4 regions of the Ureibacillus thermosphaericus genome follow, and region 4 is predicted to be linked to each of the others. Evidence: riboswitches for the same ligand, from Rfam matches in the RefSeq annotation. Region 4 holds a riboswitch; each other region holds the start of a gene.
What was found. A riboswitch is a leader RNA that binds a small molecule or an ion and turns the genes downstream of it on or off. The one in region 4 is predicted to bind S-adenosylmethionine.
Positions count from the first base shown of each region.

Region 1: linked by a shared signal. The riboswitch ahead of UtA1_RS01045 (bifunctional homocysteine S-methyltransferase/methylenetetrahydrofolate reductase) and the one ahead of UtA1_RS14200 (methionine ABC transporter ATP-binding protein) in region 4 are both predicted to bind S-adenosylmethionine.
Region 2: linked by a shared signal. The riboswitch ahead of UtA1_RS01720 (O-acetylhomoserine aminocarboxypropyltransferase/cysteine synthase family protein) and the one ahead of UtA1_RS14200 (methionine ABC transporter ATP-binding protein) in region 4 are both predicted to bind S-adenosylmethionine.
Region 3: linked by a shared signal. The riboswitch ahead of metA (homoserine O-acetyltransferase MetA) and the one ahead of UtA1_RS14200 (methionine ABC transporter ATP-binding protein) in region 4 are both predicted to bind S-adenosylmethionine.

Region 1 covers NZ_AP018335.1:217,233-219,425, reverse strand. The annotation lists gene hemG (protoporphyrinogen oxidase) at 1-1,074, shown strand, start outside; SAM riboswitch class I at 1,144-1,248, shown strand; gene UtA1_RS01045 (bifunctional homocysteine S-methyltransferase/methylenetetrahydrofolate reductase) at 1,351-2,193, shown strand, end outside.
Region 2 covers NZ_AP018335.1:361,035-363,227, forward strand. The annotation lists gene UtA1_RS01720 (O-acetylhomoserine aminocarboxypropyltransferase/cysteine synthase family protein) at 1-1,217, opposite strand, end outside; SAM riboswitch class I at 1,330-1,437, opposite strand; gene UtA1_RS01725 (glycerol-3-phosphate acyltransferase) at 1,583-2,193, shown strand, end outside.
Region 3 covers NZ_AP018335.1:2,353,069-2,355,261, forward strand. The annotation lists gene UtA1_RS11300 (DEAD/DEAH box helicase) at 1-300, shown strand, start outside; gene UtA1_RS11305 (hypothetical protein) at 303-1,067, shown strand; SAM riboswitch class I at 1,132-1,239, shown strand; gene metA (homoserine O-acetyltransferase MetA) at 1,333-2,193, shown strand, end outside.
Region 4 covers NZ_AP018335.1:2,924,908-2,927,100, forward strand. The annotation lists gene UtA1_RS14195 (methionine ABC transporter permease) at 1-378, opposite strand, end outside; gene UtA1_RS14200 (methionine ABC transporter ATP-binding protein) at 371-1,396, opposite strand; SAM riboswitch class I at 1,575-1,687, opposite strand; gene UtA1_RS14205 (thioredoxin family protein) at 1,750-2,052, opposite strand; gene UtA1_RS14210 (toprim domain-containing protein) at 2,065-2,193, opposite strand, start outside.

The DNA.
Region 1 (2,193 bases), 780 kb from region 4:
ATTCCTATGACTCTCGAATCCCTAAAGGCGAGCACATTAATTTCAGAAGAAGGGAAACAACGAGTGTTAAAAGATGAGGAAATACCGAATACGAAATTTACGAAGGAAAGTTCCATCGGAGATTTCTTAGAATACTTTTTAGGAAAAGAAATAGTGGAGAAACAAATAGCTCCTGTATTAGCTGGTGTTTACTCAGGGGACATTTATAAATTGTCCATTGCCTCTACGCTTCCATACTTAGTTGATTACAAAAATGAATATGGAAGTATAATGAAAGGTTTGCAAGCAAATCGGGAAAAGTTTGAACGGGAAGCGAATAAAAAATTCCTTTCTTTTAAAAATGGACTATCTCAACTAATTGATCGAATGGAAGAACTGCTTGTGGATGTAGAAATATATAAAGATACTGAAACAGTTCTTGTTGAGAAGAAAGAACAACGTTATGAAATTTCCTTCGCTAACGGAGAAAAATTGGAATCGGATGTTGTTGTGTTAGCATTGCCCAACCAAGTCGTGAAGCAAGTTTTAAATAATGATGAATTAAATCCTTATTTCAACAAATTTAAAAATGCATCAGCCATTACGATGTATGTAGGCTTCGATCTACCAGATTCTATTTTGCCTAAGGATGGCACTGGATTTATCGTTTCCTACAACAGCGACTTATTATGTAATGCCTCTACTTGGACAAGCCGTAAATGGAAGCATACTTCAACAGAAGGAAATCTACTTGTTCGACTGTTTTATAAAGAAAGTAATCCTCGCTACCAAGAATTAATGAAAATGAGTGATGAAGAGTTAACAAAGGTTGCTTTGAACGATATTCAACTCAGTTTGAATATAGAAGCACAACCTACCATTGTGAATATTACAAAATGGATCGATGCCATGCCAACTTATGATTTAGCTCATCATGAAGCTTTGCAAGAAATAATTACAAAATTAGATAACCTCTATCCGAATATTTACATTGCTGGTTGCTCTTATTTCGGCGTAGGAATTGGTGCATGCATTGATAACGGGAAAGAAACAGCAAAACAAATTATAAACAACTTTTTAAATAATTCCGACTGATTAACTTGACAAAATGAAGTATTGATTTTATGATGTAAGTTATTATATTGATATTTTAAAATCGAATATGACTTATCAAGAGAAGTGGAGGGAACTGGCCCGGTGAAGCTTCAGCAACCACTAAAAATGTTTAGTAAGGTGCTAAATCCAGCGGCAATTGCCGAAAGATAAGGTGACTTCTAAAGGAAATGACAAGCCTTCTTTCGCAAGAAGGCTTTTTCTATTAGATGAATTGACAGAAAATTTATGAAGTAAAGAAAAGTGAGGGAATTTCGGATGGGGCTACTAGATGCGTTAAAACATAAAGTGTTAGTTGCAGATGGTGCTATGGGAACGCTGTTATATTCATATGGACTTGAAAATTGTCACGAAGAAATGAATATTGAAAAACCGGAAATCATTAAAAAAATTCATAAGGAATACATACAAGCTGGCGCAGATGTTATTCAAACGAATACATATGGCGCTAATCGAATCAAGCTCACTCGTTATGGTTTGGAGTCAAAAGTAGTGGAAATTAACGAAGGTGCGATAGGTGTTGCCAAACAAGCAGCCAAGAACAGTGAAGTGTTTATTTTAGGTTCGATTGGTGGTATCCGTGGTGTTCGCAAAGTAGATTATACATTAGATGAAATTCTCGCAGCAGTTCGTGAACAAGCAGAAGTGCTAATTGCGGGGCAGTTAGATGGTTTGTTGTTAGAAACTTATTATGATGTTGAAGAGCTATGCGAGACGTTAAAAATGTTACGAGCCATGACGGATATGCCCATCATTGCTCAAGTTTCAATGCAAGAGCCGGGCGTATTAATGAATGGCATGAAATTGAATGAAGCATTAAAGCAGTTAGAAAAATTAGGTGCAGATATTGTAGGGGTGAACTGTCGACTTGGTCCATACCACACAATACAGGCTTTTGAACAGGTAGAAATTCCTGAACGAGCGTATTTATCTGTTTATCCGAACGCTTCTTTATTAGATATTGAAGAGGGGCGTGTCGTTTACGAATCAGAAGTAGATTATTTTGCAAGGGCAGCGGTTGAATTATGCAATGAAGGAGTAAGGCTCATTGGAGGATGTTGCGGTACAACACCGAAACATATTGAAGCGATGAAAAAGAAG
Region 2 (2,193 bases), 920 kb from region 4:
CCGATGGATAAGCGAATGAGTTCTTCTCCTACTCCAGCAATTTTTAATTCCTCAGCAGATAATTGTTGGTGAGTTGTTGATGCAGGATGAATAATGAGCGATCTTGCATCTCCAACATTCGCTACGTGAGAGAATAATTTCACGTTGTCAATTACCACTCGACCTGCTTCACGACCACCTTTAATTCCGAATGTTACCATTGATCCGTAACCGTTTTTTAAATATTTCTTCGCAAGGTGGTGAGATGGGAAGTTTTCATCCCCTGGATAATTCACATATTCTACGTATGGGTGGTTTTTCAAGAATTCCACAATTCTTTCTGCATTTTCACCATGTCTTACATAACGAAGATGAAGGGTTTCTAAACCTTGTAAGAAGCTAAACGCTGCATCTGGCCCTAAAGTTGGACCTAAGTCACGTAATAATTGTACACGTAATTTTGTTGCAAAAGCAGCTTCGGCTGTATCAATACCATAACGAATTCCGTGATATGTGTGATCGGGCTCAGTGAATCCTGGGAATCGACCTTGTGTCCAGTCAAATTTACCCCCATCTACAACAATTCCTCCGATTGTTGTACCGTGTCCCCCAATCCATTTTGTTGCCGAGTGTATTACGACGTCTGCTCCAAATTCAATTGGGGTGCATCCATATGGAGATGGGAACGTATTGTCAATAATTAATGGTATGCCATTATCGTGAGCGATCTTTGCCACCGCTTCAATATCTAAAATATTTAAACTAGGGTTTCCTACCGTTTCAGCATAAATCGCTTTTGTTTTGTTCGTAATCGCTTTGCGGAAGTTTTCTGGATCTCTTTCATCTACAAATTTTGTAGTAATTCCCCAGCGCGGCAATGTGTTTGCAAATAAGTTGTATGTTCCACCATATAAGGAACCAGCTGAAACAATTTCATCTCCTGCATTAGCGATGTTTAAAATGGAGAATGCAATCGCCGCCTGACCGGAAGATAAAGCAACAGCTGCAGTACCACCTTCTAGTAAAGCAACACGCTTTTCAAATACATCTACAGTTGGATTCATAATGCGAGAATAAATATTACCCACTTCTTCAAGAGCGAATAATTTGCGCGCATGTTCTGTGTCTTTGAATGCATATGCTGTTGTGCGATAAATAGGAACAGCAATAGCACCTGTAGTAGGGTCAGGTTGTTGGCCACCGTGAAGTAATAACGTTTCTGGCTTGAATTCGGACATCGTTTTCTCCTCCTAAATAAATAATTGATGGATTTCTTGAGGAGGCATTGAAGTAAAACAAAAACCCTCTTCTTATATAAGAAGAGGGTGTTGTATGCACGTACATTTCCTCCTCTTATCTTTCAGATCAATATGATCTGTAGGATTTAGCACCTTTGCAATTTTCTTGCCGGTTGCCGGGCATCATAGGGCCTAGTCCCTCCGCCTCTCTTGATAAGAGTATTGATTTGATTTCCATCGTTGGATTAACTATAAAACATAGTATGCCACTCTGTCAACTAATTTTTTAAAAAATTTGAAACTATTTTTTATTTTATTGAGTATAATATATTAAAATGCACTTTTCTATAAAGGAGTCCAATAGAATGATAACTGCAGTGATTACATTTCTTATTGTCGGCTATTTTATTGGATGTATTCATGGGTCAAATGCAGCACAATTACTTTCCGGTGTGAATTTAAAAGAAGCTGGACTCGGCAATGCAGGAGCTTCCAACGCTACTCTTACGCTGGGCTGGAAATACGGCATACTTGTTGGATTCATTGATATCGGAAAAGGAGTTTTTGCGATTATCTTAACAAGATATTTTTTAGATCACTATACACTATTTGAAACTGAACAAATCTCAATATTGCTCTATTTGACAGGTGCCGCAGTAATTCTAGGTCATAATTTTCCCATTCATATGCATTTCAGAGGCGGTAAAGGAACTGCTTCCCTCATCGGAATTTTCCTTGCAATCAATTGGAAATTTGGTCTACTTTCTATGATAGCTCTTGTCATAGTTTCCTTATTATCCAACTATTTAATTATCGGTGTATTCTTTTTGTATATCGTTTTTGCTATAAACTCTTTGCTGTTTGAACCAACTATTTGGCCATTTATCATCGTAATATTGCTGTTATTGGTTGCAACGATTTTACATTTAGAAAACATTAAACGCATTAAACTCGGGACAGAACCAACCATCAACGC
Region 3 (2,193 bases), 570 kb from region 4:
TCCCATTTACATATTCGGACAGGCTCTGTCGATAAATTCCAGGGTATGGAAATGGACGTTATACTACTAAGTATGGTTCGAAACAATCCACATGGAGAAATCGGTTTTGCAAAAGATTACCGCCGGTTAAACGTTGCATTATCGAGAGCAAGAGAATTACTGATGATTATTGGCAGCTCAGAAATGTTCATGAATCGACCAAAAGCAAAGAACACTAAAGAAATGTATCAATATCTATATGAAGTAGTGGAAAAACAACAAGGTATTCGAAAAATAACGAAGGAGACGTTCTTAACATAAACATGGAACTCCATCAAATACAGCAACAATTAATAAAAAAGCTTGAAAAAGAAAAATCTGCTTTAATCATTCATACGGATATTTGGTGTATTCCGATGCATACGTATGAAATCACTTATCAGCCAGTTCGAAAGAGGACGATGGATATATTAATGAAAATCTTACTTTTCTCTTGCCAAAAATCAACTTTCGAAAGGGCTGAACAGCTCAGTGAAATTTTACTGGTAGAGCCACTATTTATAGAAGATTTATTACGGAAAATGCAAAAAAATGGGTTGTTGATACGGGAAAATAACTATTATCAACTTACCGAAAAAGGAATGAAACAATTTTCTCTAGGAGTATTTGAAGAGGAATTAGAACCCGTAGCAATAGAGCTACTATATAGCCCTGTACATCATCAAATCGTAGAAGGCGATATTGAGGAAGTATTAGACTTTGATGATTTTCCGGAACAAATCTATCGTTATATACGTAATGAAGAGGGGCCAGTAAGTGCACCTTTTATGATGAAAGCAATACAAAACATGCAAGCGACGGAACTGGAAGAAGATCATCAAGAAATCAAATCCATACTATCAATGGAAAATACTCAAGTAAATGATGTCCCTTGTATCGAATTCATTATTTGGAACGCTGAAAACAAGGAATTATTTATCCGCGTATGGAATACATTATTTAATAGTTGGGATCAACAATTAGAACAAGAATTGAATGAGAAAGAGAGCTCGGAATGGCTAACAAAAATGCAGAGTAAAATAAAATAACCTAATATTGCAAATCCCTATTAAATGTGTTAGGATTATCTTAATTTTATAAGGATTCAAAACTTTCTTATCAAGAGAAGCGGAGGGACTTGGCCCAATGAAGCTTCAGCAACCTCTAACGATTGTTAGAAAGGTGCTAATTCCAGCAAGGCTATGCCTTGGGAGATAAGAGAGTGCGTACATGAAATGTTTGTACCCTCTCATTTCCTATGCTGGAATGAGAGGGTTTTTTATTAATTAAATGTAGAATTGGGGGACATGAGAAATGCCAATTAATATTCCGAAGAATTTACCAGCTGGAGAAATTTTAAGAAATGAAAAGATTTTCGTCATGGAAGAAGACCGTGCGTTATCACAGGAAATCCGACCATTAAATATTTTGGTTTTTAACTTGATGCCTGAAAAAGAAAAAGCAGAATTACAATTATTGCGTTTACTCGGTAACACTCCTTTACAAACAAATGTAACATTTTTAAATACAGCTTCATATGAGCCAAAAAATGTGTCAAAAAGCCATTTGGAATTGTTCTATAAAACCTTTGACGAAATAAAGCATCGCCGATTTGACGGTATGGTCATCACAGGAGCGCCAGTAGAGCGGATGGAATTTGAAGAAGTGAATTATTGGAAAGAATTTACTGAAATTTTAGACTGGGCAGAAGAAAATGTGACATCGATCATTTATATATGTTGGGCGGCACAAGCAGCACTCTATTATCACTTCGGAATAGGGAAATTTGAGTTGCCGAAAAAATGTTCCGGCATCTATTCACACACTATAACAGACTTAACAAACGATTTAGTTCGTGGTTTCAATGATGAATTTGTGGCACCTCATTCTCGATACACGTCAGTTTCCTTAGAGGAAGTGCAACAACATCCTGATTTACAATTGTTGAGCTATTCTGAAGAAGTAGGACCTTTTATCATTCAATCAAAAGATAATAAACACATTATGATTACAGGACACTTGGAATATGATGCAACAACTCTTAAGGAAGAATATGAGCGTGATATTAAGAAAGGTTTACCAGTGGAAATACCAGCAAACTATTTCCCTAACAATGATCCAACAAAAGAGCCAAAAAATAGTTGGAGAGCGCATGCCCATCTGTTGTTCTACAAC
Region 4 (2,193 bases):
TTCAATAACACCTTTATCTACTTCGCGTAAAGCGATTAATACTAAACGCGCATAAAACGGCGCTGAACCGATAATTAACGCTGGTAAAGCCGCATTTACACCACGAATAGTTCCGAGTAAAAATTTTGTAAACGGAATTAATAAAATAATTAATATAATAAACGGAATCGAACGGAAGATATTCACAAGGGACCCCGTCAAGAAATGAACAATTTTGTTAGCCCAAAGTTGGTGTGGACTTGTTAAGAATAACAGTATACCTATGATTATGCCGAGAACGAAGGTAACTGCTGTAGAAATAGCTGTCATGTAGAGTGTGTCATAGGTTGCTTCCCACATTTTTGTCCAATCTACATTCGGAAATAATGCCTCAATCATTCGTAATCACCTCCGTTTTAATATTCATCGATTTCAGTTTTTCCAAAGCCTTCTCGACATTTTCAGAATCACCGTCAAGTTGAACAATTAACGTTCCATAAGAGCCATTCACCGTTTGTGAAATATTGCCGTGAAGGATGTTGATATCCAACTGGAACTCTTTAATTAAATATGAAATAATCGGTCTTTCTGTTGTATTTCCAACAAAAATTAATTTTACTAATTTTCCAGAAGGATAATTTTTCAAAATGTGTTCAATGGATTCTTTTGATTCTCTTGAATCCGAAACTTGCATCACAAAGTTTTTCGTTATTTCAGCTTGAGGATTTTGGAACACTTCAAGAACATCACCTTGTTCAACGACACGTCCAGCTTCCATCACCGCAACGCGATGGCAAATTTTTCGAATCACGTGCATTTCATGGGTAATTAAAACAATTGTCAACCCAAGACGCTGATTAATATCTGATAATAATCGCAAAATTGAATCAGTTGTTTCTGGGTCTAGAGCACTTGTGGCTTCATCACAAAGCAATACTTCTGGATTGTTAGCTAATGCTCTTGCTATACCAACCCGTTGTTTTTGTCCACCGGAAAGCTGGGATGGATAAGCATCCGCTCTTCCACTTAAACCTACAAGTTCAATTAATTCGTGAACTCTTTTTTCTCTTTCTTCTTTTGGTACCCCTGCAATTTCTAAAGGAAAAGCAATATTTTCTGCGACTGTTCTTGACCATAAAAGATTGAAATGTTGGAAGATCATGCTGATTTTTTGGCGAGCAAGCCGTAACTCTTTTCCTTTAATTGAAGAAATTTCAAGACCATTCACTATGACAGAACCGCTCGTTGGTTTCTCGAGTCCATTCAATAGGCGAATCAATGTACTTTTTCCGGCACCGCTATATCCGATGATTCCGAAAATTTCACCCTTTTGAATAGACAAATTTACATGATCAACTGCGGTTAATTCCCCATTTTTCGTTTTAAAGATTTTTGTGACATTTTTTACTTCAATCATGTTTGAGTACTCCTTTATAAACCGCAATATGTATTGATATTACAATTGTGCATTTTACACTTTTTATTACCCTTTGACTATAGCGTTATGTATACAATCTTTCATTTCAATAAAAAAACCTTCTACTTTGATAAGTAGAAGGGAAGTTGAACAACCTACTTAGATATCGTAAAACTTCCTCTTATCTTTCAAAGTAATAAATACTTTGCGTGATTTGGCACCTTATCATATCAATGATATGATGGTTGCCGGGTTTCATAGGGCACTTCCCTCCACCACTCTTAATAAGAGTTTTTTGCTATTCGGTTATTTAATTATGGAAACAATGTAACACGTAATCTATCATCTGTCAACTATAAAATCAACTTTTCATATAAGTTTTGTACGGATTTAAATGCATAGACTTTTTCATGCACTTTTCCGTCCTTTGTTATAAGTAGACAAGGAACACTTTCGATTTGTTGTTCGTATGCAAATTCTTCCAAAAAATTAATATTTCCTTTCCCAATCGGAATGTGTGGAAGAAGTTCTTCAATAACTTCCATCATTTTTGATGCAATTTTACATGTTCCGCAAATAGGTGTATATAAATAAAATGCTGTGATATCATTTTCGTTTACTTTTTCTTCCCAATTCTCTATTGTCCATTCTTCCATATCAATCATTTCCTATGCTAAATATTCTTTATGAACTAAAAATCTCGCTTCTTTCAGTAATTGAGCTAACACTTTTCGTGGTGCGTTTGCAACTTCCATATATGTTCTTGGAACATTTAGGTGAGTAGCCTCCGAATAAAT